DNA from 3 places in the Amorphus sp. 3PC139-8 genome. Region 1 is predicted to be linked to each of the others. Evidence: predicted binding sites of a transcription regulator. Region 1 holds the regulator's gene; each other region holds the start of a gene.
The links. The regulator HrcA, encoded in region 1, represses chaperone genes, less so after heat shock. The targets are predictions, from matches to a motif close to GTTAGCACTCNCNNNNNGNGAGTGCTAAC.
Positions count from the first base shown of each region.

Region 2: the regulator HrcA is predicted to act here: its motif matches at 954-982, upstream of groES (co-chaperone GroES).
Region 3: the regulator HrcA is predicted to act here: its motif matches at 1,210-1,238, upstream of groES (co-chaperone GroES).

Region 1 covers NZ_JABJVY010000030.1:6,482-9,758, forward strand. The annotation lists gene HNS03_RS21720 (pyridoxal phosphate-dependent aminotransferase) at 1-247, opposite strand, end outside; gene HNS03_RS21725 (hypothetical protein) at 501-827, opposite strand; gene hrcA (heat-inducible transcriptional repressor HrcA) at 1,096-2,199, opposite strand; gene rph (ribonuclease PH) at 2,497-3,210, shown strand; gene rdgB (RdgB/HAM1 family non-canonical purine NTP pyrophosphatase) at 3,216-3,277, shown strand, end outside.
Region 2 covers NZ_JABJVY010000019.1:20,749-24,025, forward strand. The annotation lists gene HNS03_RS16980 (DMT family transporter) at 1-19, shown strand, start outside; gene wrbA (NAD(P)H:quinone oxidoreductase) at 139-738, opposite strand; gene groES (co-chaperone GroES) at 1,073-1,360, shown strand; gene groL (chaperonin GroEL) at 1,420-3,066, shown strand; gene HNS03_RS17000 (hypothetical protein) at 3,176-3,277, opposite strand, start outside.
Region 3 covers NZ_JABJVY010000005.1:120,487-123,763, forward strand. The annotation lists gene HNS03_RS07095 (hypothetical protein) at 1-31, opposite strand, end outside; gene HNS03_RS07100 (PH domain-containing protein) at 279-641, opposite strand; gene HNS03_RS07105 (usg protein) at 776-1,045, opposite strand; gene groES (co-chaperone GroES) at 1,386-1,700, shown strand; gene groL (chaperonin GroEL) at 1,742-3,277, shown strand, end outside.

The sequences.
Region 1 (3,277 bases):
GTCGGAACTTCTCGACGATGGCTTCCTTCAGCTCCGGAATGCCGTCGACTGCGGTATATTTGGTCTTGCCTTCGCGGATCGCGGCGATCGCGGCTTCCTTCACGAAGTCGGGCGTGTCGAAGTCCGGCTCACCGGCGCCCAGTCCGATCACGTCGCGGCCGGCGCGCTTGAGCTCGGCCGCCTTGTTAGTCACCGCGATCGTGGCCGAGGGCTTCACGCGGGCAAGGGAATCGGCGAGCAGAGCCATATCGTCACCTCAAGACCTGAAGAAAAGTCAATCGGCCGCCATCGCGACCCGAGCCGCGTCAAATGCGGCGCCTTCCCATGCCGTGGTTGGACCCGACTGGCAAGAGGCTTTGCGGACGCAAGCCAAGCGCCCATTCGTCGAACGCGCGCGGGCGAAGGAAAACATCGTGCTGATGTCCCCCCGGCCCGCACGAAAACCCGACAGGGCCGTCTGCTATGACGTCCGGCCCGTTCGCCTCGACGTCATCGACGCCTCAGAACGGGATGCCACCGCCGTAGGTGCCGTTCCAACCGGAAATCGGCCCGGTCGGCTGATCGTAGCTGCCCGCGTTCACCGGAAGCTCCAGATTCGGCGTTTTCAGCTTGCCGCTGTCGATGTCCGGCCCGATCGGCAGGCCGGAGTTGGTCAGCATATAGACGCCGGGCAGATTCGGACCGTAGGGGCCGGGGTAGTTGTAGCCGCGCGGCGTCACGGTGATCTGGGCGGGTCCGGTGGCGGTTACGTCGGATTGGGCGATCGCAGGCGCGACCGGAGCCATCAGGATCAGCGCCAATCCAGCGGCCGCAAAGCTCCTCGTCATATCCTTGTCTCCCTGCAGACAGCTTCCGCAGGCACCCCAGGCCCCGGAACGAACGCGGTCACTCTCAACTCGACCTTATAAACCGGGAATCGATCGGAACGCACGTCCGGACGTCGCATAGGCGCCCTTTTTTCGGCAAACTGTCGCCGTGATGCCGCATTTTTGATCGCGATCAAAAGAGGACGGGAACGGCTTAAGACCGGTTTCAGCCGCTGATTTGTCACGGTTCAAGGCCCACCACGAGTGTCCATTCCTCGCAAAAGGCGCTCTACCGCACCAGCTTGCCGACGAGACGGGCGGTATAGTCCACCATCGGAATGACGCGGCCATAGTTCAGACGGGTCGGGCCGATGACGCCGAGCACGCCGACGACACGGTTGGTTTCGTCGCGATAGGGCGACACCACCAGCGACGATCCGGACAGCGAAAACAGCTTGTTCTCCGAGCCGATGAAGATCCGCACGCCCTCGCCCTCGTCGGTGAGGCTGAGAAGCTGGAGCAGCTCGTTCTTGCTTTCCAGATCGTCGAACAGCCGGCGGATACGCTCCAGATCCTCCTGCGCGCTCAAATCTTCCAGGAGGTTCGCCCGGCCGTGGACGATCAGCGTGCCGCCGGTTTCCTCCGCGCTGCCGGCCCAGGAGGCGATCCCCGTCTCCACCAGCCGGCGGGTGAGCTCGTCGAGCTCCGCCTGCTGCTCCTCGCGGACCTTACGCAGAACGGCGATCGCCTCCGCCAGGGTGCGACCACGAATGTGGGCGTTCAGATAGTTCGAGGCTTCCACCAGAGCGGACGGCGGCAGGCCGGGCGGGAGATCGACGATGCGGTTCTCCACCGAGCCGTTTTCGCCAACCAGGACCACCAGCGCGGTCTTGGAGTCGAGGCGAACGAACTCAACGTGCTTCACGCGCAGATCCGCCTTGCCGACCACCACGACGCCCGCGCCGCGCGAGAGGCCGGACAGAAGCTGGCTGGCATCGTTCAGCAACGCCTCCACGCCGCGATCCTGCGCCGTGGTGCGCACCTGGGCATCGATTCCGGCGCGTTCCTGGTCGGAGAGATTGCCGATCTCCAACAGCGCATCGACGAAGAAGCGCAATCCGAGCTCGGTCGGCAGACGGCCGGCGCTGGTATGCGGGGCATAGATCAGACCCAGCGTTTCCAGGTCGGCCATCACGTTGCGCACCGACGCCGGCGACAGGGCGGTCGTCAAACGTCGGGAGATGTTGCGCGATCCGATTGGGTCACCGGTCTCCAGATAGGTCTCGACGATCTCCTTGAAGATCTCGCGCGAGCGCGCGTCGAGATCCACGAGATGCGAAAGCGGCGAATCGAGCGGGCGATCCGAGGCCAAGGGACGACTACTCCACGTCATCGGGTGCGGCCGCCGACGCACGGCGGCGCGCACGAAAAGTGTCTCATCCGAATATAGGAAGTGCGTACGGTTGGATGCCACCCGTCAAGAGGCGGAGGACCGATCGGGCCCTTACGCAGAGGCTGCCGCTTTACGCGCTTTGCCATTGCGGGTTACGAGAACGGCCTTGCTTGCGATCGGGATGCGGATTTGCGGAACACTCCGGTCCGCCGCATCCAATTGACGTCAATCGATCACGCGCCTGCCTTCGGGCCGTTTTGGCCGGACACCGCCCGTGATCCGGGGGAGAATTAAGAGATGCGCCCTTCCAACCGAGCGCCCGACGAACTGAGATCCGTGTCGCTCGAGCGGGGCGTCTCCCGCCATGCCGAGGGCTCGTGCGCCGTCAAGTTCGGCTCGACCCATGTCTTGTGCACCGCCAGCCTGGAAGAGCGGGTGCCGGGCTGGCTGCGTGGCTCCGGCGAGGGCTGGGTCACCGGCGAATACGGCATGCTGCCGCGCGCCACCAACACGCGCATGCAACGCGAGGTCAACGCCGGCAAGCCCTCTGGCCGCACCCAGGAAATCCAGCGCCTGATCGGCCGCTCGCTGCGCGCCGTGGTCGACCGCAAGGCGCTGGGCGAGCGCCAGATCACCGTCGACTGCGACGTGATCCAGGCCGACGGCGGCACCCGCACGGCGGCGATCACCGGCGCCTGGGTCGCGCTGTCGGACTGCATCGCCTGGATGCGGACGCGCGGCATGGTCCGCGACGGCGTTCTGCGCGACCATGTCGCGGCGGTATCCTGCGGGATTTTCCGAGGAACCCCAGTGCTCGATCTGGACTATGCGGAGGATTCGGAGGCCGAGACCGACGCCAACTTCGTCATGACTGGCTCCGGCGGAATCATCGAGATCCAGGGTACGGCGGAACGCACCCCGTTCACCCGCGACGAGTTCGGCGCCCTTGTCGATCTCGCAGAGACCGGAATCGGCCAGCTCGTGGAGCTGCAAAAGCTGGCGGTGAGCTGACCGCGATGGCCGTTCGCCCCTTCACCGAACCGGAGCTCGTCGTCGCCAGCCACAACGCCGGCAAGGT
Region 2 (3,277 bases), on a different contig from region 1:
CACCCGCGAAGAGGAGTAAGTCTTTCGAGGCTTGAGCCGATCAGCTTTTCACGGAATCGCTGAACGGCTCTAACCTTTTATTTTGATGCATTTCCGGATGGCGAACCGGTTCCCACTTCGCCTGGAAATGCTCCAGTCCTAAGCCGCCAGCTTCGCCGCGATCTTGGCGACGTGCGCGCCCTGGTAGCGGGCTCCTTCCAGCTCGACCGCGCTCGGCTGGCGGGACCCGTCGCCATCGGCGATCGTCGTCGCGCCGTAGGGGCTGCCGCCCTTCAGCTCTTCCACGCCCATCTGCTGCTTGAACGAATAGGGCAGCCCCACGATGACGTAGCCGAGATGCAGGAGAACGGTCTGGGTGGAGATAAGGGTGGTCTCCTGACCGCCGTGCTGCGTGGCCGTCGAGGTGAACACCGAGCCGACCTTGCCGACGAGCTTGTCGTTGAACCAGAGGCCGCCGGTCTGATCGAGGAAGTTCTTCATCTGGGCGGTCATGTTGCCGTAGCGCGTCGGCGTGCCGATGATGACGGCGTCATAGTTCGGAAGATCGTCGACCTGTGCGATCGTAGCGGCCTGGTCGAGCTTGAAGCCGGAGCTGCGGGCCACCTCTTCGGGAACCAGTTCCGGAACCCGTTTGATGTCCACCTCTGCGCCCTCCGAGCGCGCGCCCTCCGCAATGGCGTTCGCCATCGTTTCGATGTGGCCATAGCTCGAATAGTAGAGCACCAGAACCTTCGCCATTCTCGATCTCCGTTGCTGTCGTTTTCCGGCCGGTCGGCCGCAATGAATAACGATCAGATAGAGCCGACGTTTCCCCGCAGCGAGATGCAGGACATGAACGGTCCGTTGCGGTTTTGGAAACCTCTGCCCATATCAACTGCGTCCGCGCCGAACCCGATCTCTTGATTTCCCTCTCTTGACATGGCGCAGGCCCGCGCATTACCTCAGCCCCGATCGTTGGCACTCTCTACACGGGAGTGCTAGCAGGCCTCGGATGACCGGTTATTCGAGGTGCATTCGATCCCCCACCGGACGGGCAGCAGTCCGCATTTCGAGCTCATGAGGGAATGACGCGATGAACTTCCGCCCCTTGCACGACCGCGTGGTCGTCCGCCGTATCGAGTCCGACACCAAGACCGCCGGCGGCATCATCATCCCCGACACCGCACAGGAAAAGCCCCAGCAGGGCGAAGTGATCGCCGTGGGTGCCGGCGCCCGTGACTCCAAGGGCGAGATCATCGCCCCGGACGTGAAGGCCGGCGACAAGGTTCTGTTCGGCAAGTGGTCGGGCACCGAGGTGAAGATCGACGGCGAGGATCTCCTGATCATGAAGGAATCCGACATCATGGGCGTGCTGGCCTAAGCCAACCGCACCACGCTCTGCTGACTGATCCCACGAATTCAAAAGAGAGGTAGACGATCATGGCCGCGAAGGAAGTGAAATTCGCGCTTGAAGCCCGCGACAAGATGCTGAAGGGCGTCGACACGCTGGCCAACGCCGTGAAGGTGACCCTCGGTCCGAAGGGCCGCAACGTCGTCATCGAAAAGTCGTTCGGTGCGCCGCGCATCACCAAGGACGGCGTCTCGGTCGCCAAGGAAATCGAGCTTGAGGACAAGTTCGAGAACATGGGCGCCCAGATGGTCCGCGAGGTCGCCTCGAAGACCAACGATCTGGCCGGCGACGGCACCACCACCGCCACGGTTCTGGCCCAGTCGATCGTGAAGGAAGGCGCCAAGGCGGTTGCCGCCGGCATGAACCCGATGGACCTGAAGCGCGGCGTCGATCTCGCCGTTGCCGAGGCCGTCAAGGATCTGGAAGCCCGTTCGCGCTCCATCGACACCTCTAACGAGGTGGCCCAGGTCGGCACGATTTCCGCCAATGGCGAAAAGGAAATCGGCGAGATGATCGCCTCGGCCATGCAGAAGGTCGGTAACGAGGGCGTCATCACGGTCGAAGAGGCCAAGTCGCTCGAGACCGAGCTCGAAGTCGTCGAGGGCATGCAGTTCGACCGCGGCTACATTTCTCCGTACTTCGTGACGAATTCGGAGAAGATGATCGCCGACCTCGAGGATCCTTATATCCTGATCTTCGAGAAGAAGCTCTCCAACCTGCAGGCCATGCTGCCGGTGCTGGAAGCCGTCGTGCAGTCCAGCCGTCCCCTCCTCATCATCGCCGAGGACGTGGAAGGCGAGGCGCTCGCCACCCTCGTGGTCAACAAGCTGCGTGGCGGCCTGAAGGTCGCGGCCGTGAAGGCCCCTGGCTTTGGCGATCGCCGCAAGGCCATGCTGCAGGACATCGCGATCCTGACCGGCGGCACCGTTGTGTCGGAAGACGTCGGCATCAAGCTTGAGAATGTCACCATCGACATGCTCGGCCGCGCCAAGAAGGTCTCCATCACGAAGGACGAGACCACCATCGTCGACGGCGTTGGCGAGAAGTCCGACATCGAGGCCCGCGTCTCCCAGATCAAGGCTCAGATCGAAGACACCACCTCCGACTACGACCGCGAGAAGCTCCAGGAGCGCCTTGCGAAGCTCGCCGGCGGTGTCGCGGTGATCCGCGTCGGCGGTGCCACCGAGGTCGAGGTGAAGGAGAAGAAGGACCGCGTCGACGATGCCCTCAACGCCACCCGCGCGGCGGTCGAGGAAGGCATCGTCCCGGGCGGCGGCGTCGCGCTCCTGCGCTGCAAGGCGGCCGTTTCGAAGCTCTCCTCCGACAACGAAGACGTCCAGGCCGGCATCAACATCGTGTTCCGGGCGCTTGAGGCTCCGATCCGGCAGATCGCCGAGAACTCCGGCGCCGAAGGCTCCATCGTGGTCGGCAAGATCCTCGAGGACTCCAATCCGGACATCGGCTTCGATGCCCAGAACGAGGAGTTCGTGAACATGATCGAGAAGGGCATCATCGACCCGACCAAGGTCGTGCGTGCCGCCCTTCAGGACGCCGCTTCGATCGCCTCGCTGCTCATCACCACCGAGGCCATGGTCGCCGAGCTGCCGAAGAAAGACGGCGGCGCGCCGGCCATGCCGGGTGGCGACATGGGTGGCATGGGCGGCATGGGCTTCTAAGCCCGCGACAGCTCCCAAGCGACGGCTGCGGCCGGCGGGCACGAACCCGCCGACCGGCCAAAAAACTCAGGGCCGGCGACTGCGCCGGCCCTTTTTTGTTGTCCGAAGCTCAAACGAACTCGAGCGCCGCGCGGCACCGGACGTCGCACAGAACCGACACGATCTCTTCGGCCTCCCGCACGAGGCGCGCATGGCGCTCGCTGTCGATCTG
Region 3 (3,277 bases), on a different contig from region 1:
AGGCGCTACAGCGATATTTGGCTGTCGTCACCAAGTCGTCTCCCGTCCGACGTCCGTATTCAAGTTGACGCGTCCTGTCTGGATCGAACGACCCAAAGAACCGCGCACGACAAAGAGCGGCATCTCCCGATTAACGGTTTAGACCCACGATCCCTGAACATCTACGCCCAATAAGGGAAATGATATGGCAGGAGCGCATGTATGGTCGAAAGGACCACTGGCCGCAGTGCCTGTTTACCCCTGTAGAAGGCCGGATGCGCAGGCAGACTCGCGTACAATCAGGGCCGCATTGCCTGCCGCAGCCCGGCGGGATCCGGCAACCCCTTCATCTGGAGTTCCGGCGTATCGCCGGCCGTATAGACCCGCAAGGTTCCCGAATCGAGCAGGCGGTCGAGCAGCGACTGGTCGATCTTCACGGTCCGGATCGACGACAGCTCGATCTCGATATGCTCCTTGGAGATCAGGCCGCGATCGAGAATGACCCGGTCGTCGTCCACCGTCAGCGTGGTTGCGCGGTGGAACAGCCACCAGACCAGCAGCGCCACGATGCCGATCCCAACCGGAATCAACACGATGCACAGAAGGAAGGTGAGCGGGCGGCTTCTGAACATCGAGGGGTGGGCGGAATAGCGCACGGTCATCGGCGGGCATGGTCCTCTGGTTTCGCGGCAGACGTGTGGGTCTCGTTTACGGCGGAAACGAGACCTTATGCCACGTTACAGAGAACCATGTGCACCTGTCCGTGACCGCCGCGCGACAGCGACGTCCCGTCGAATCAGTTCAACAAGGACAGGCCGTCGACGCGGCGCCATTCGTGCGGCGCCACCAGCCGGCGATAGGCGACCTCGACCGAATGAAGCGGCCCTTCGAGCTCGCGCCGCCAGAAAGCGAGGAACCGGTTCAGCTCGGGAAATTCGGGAGCGAGATCGTAGTCCTGCCAGAGATAGGTCTGCAGCAGGGTCGGATGGTCCGGCATACGATACAGGATCTTCGCGGTGGTCAGTCCATAGCCATCCAGCTGGCGATCGAAGGCGAAATCGGTCATCGGGCTCCCTCTGGTCTTGTGGCCGATACCGAAATGGTGCATTGCAGCCGCGGCGATGGCAAGCCAGCTTCCGAAATTATGCCTTCTAAATCAGCAAGTTAGCAGCATTCCTCTACGACTGCTGCCAACAGCCCTCCCCGCCTCGCATGCGACATGACGCGGCTGTTAGCACTTCCCACTAGCGAGTGCTAAAAATTTATGGCAGGTACCTTGATACCGGTGAGCGATCATCCCATCTCACCGACCGCACGGGGGAGCGTGCCGCGATCGGACGCCCTCCCCGTGAGGAGGAACTTGGTTCACCAGTTACAATCGCATCTGGTTCATGGAGGAACAGATCATGAAGTTCCGGCCGCTTCACGACCGCGTGGTCGTGCGCCGCATCGAGTCCGACACCAAGACCGCCGGCGGCATCATCATACCCGACACCGCCAAGGAAAAGCCGCAGGAAGGCGAAGTCGTCGCCGTCGGCCCCGGCGTCCGCAACGAGGCGGGCGAGCTTGTGGCCCTCGACGTGAAGGCGGGCGACCGCGTTCTGTTCGGCAAGTGGTCGGGCACCGAGGTGAAGATCGACGGTGAGGATCTCCTGATCATGAAGGAATCCGACATCATGGGCGTGCTGGAAGGCACCGCCGCCGCCAAGGCCGCCGCTTAAGCGCGCCTGGTCCACGCAGTCTCTCAACGGAGAACAAAATCATGGCTGCCAAGGAAGTTAAGTTTTCCACCTCCGCTCGCGACAAGATGCTGAAGGGCGTCGACGTCCTCGCCAACGCGGTCAAGGTGACGCTGGGCCCGAAAGGCCGCAACGTCGTCATCGAAAAGTCGTTCGGTGCGCCGCGCATCACCAAGGACGGCGTGACGGTCGCCAAGGAAATCGAGCTTGAGGACAAGTTCGAGAACATGGGCGCCCAGATGGTCCGCGAGGTCGCCTCGAAGACCAACGATCTGGCCGGCGACGGCACCACGACCGCGACGGTTCTCGCCCAGGCGATCGTCAAGGAAGGCGCCAAGGCGGTCACCGCCGGCATGAACCCGATGGATCTCAAGCGCGGTATCGACCTGGCGGTGGAAGCCATCGTCACCGAGCTGAAGTCCAAGGCCAAGGACATCTCCTCCAACGACGAGATCGCCCAGGTCGGCACCATCTCCGCCAACGGCGACGTCGAAGTCGGCCGCTTCCTGGCCGAGGCGATGCAGAAGGTCGGCAACGAGGGTGTCATCACCGTCGAAGAGGCCAAGTCGCTCGAGACCGAGCTCGAGGTCGTCGAGGGCATGCAGTTCGACCGCGGCTACATCTCGCCCTATTTCGTCACCGACGCCGACAAGATGCGCGTCGAGCTCGACGAGCCTTACCTCCTCATCCACGAGAAGAAGCTCTCCAACCTGCAGGCGCTGCTGCCGGTGCTGGAAGCCGTCGTGCAGTCCGGTCGTCCGCTCCTCATCATTGCCGAGGACGTGGAAGGCGAGGCGCTCGCCACCCTCGTGGTCAACAAGCTGCGTGGCGGTCTGAAGGTCGCGGCCGTGAAGGCCCCGGGCTTCGGCGATCGTCGCAAGGCCATGCTGCAGGACATCGCCGTTCTGACCAATGGCACGGTGATTTCCGAGGACGTCGGCATCAAGCTTGAGAATGTGACCATCGACATGCTCGGCAAGGCCAAGAAGGTGTCGATCTCCAAGGACGAGACCACGATCGTCGACGGCGCCGGCGAAAAGTCCGACATCGAGGCCCGAGTCAACCAGATCAAGGCCCAGATCGAAGAGACCACCTCCGACTACGATCGCGAGAAGCTGCAGGAGCGTCTTGCGAAGCTCGCCGGCGGCGTCGCGGTGATCCGCGTCGGCGGCGTCACCGAGGTCGAGGTGAAGGAGAAGAAGGACCGCGTCGACGACGCCCTGCACGCCACGCGCGCGGCGGTCGAGGAAGGCGTCGTTCCGGGCGGCGGCGTCGCACTGCTTCGCTCGCTCAAGGCGCTTGAGGGTCTTTCTCCGGCGAATGCCGACCAGAAGGCCGGCGTGGAGATGGTCCGCAAGGCCGTTCAGGCCCCGGCGCGCCAGATCGCCCACAATGCGGGCGAGGACGGCTCCGTCATCGTCGGCAAGATCGTCGAGAAGGACGATTTCGGTTGGGGCTGGAACGCCCAGACCGGCGAGTATGGCGACCTCTTCAAGATGGGCATCATCGACCCGACCAAGGTCGTGCGCACCGCCCTGCAGGACGCCGCCTCCGTCGCC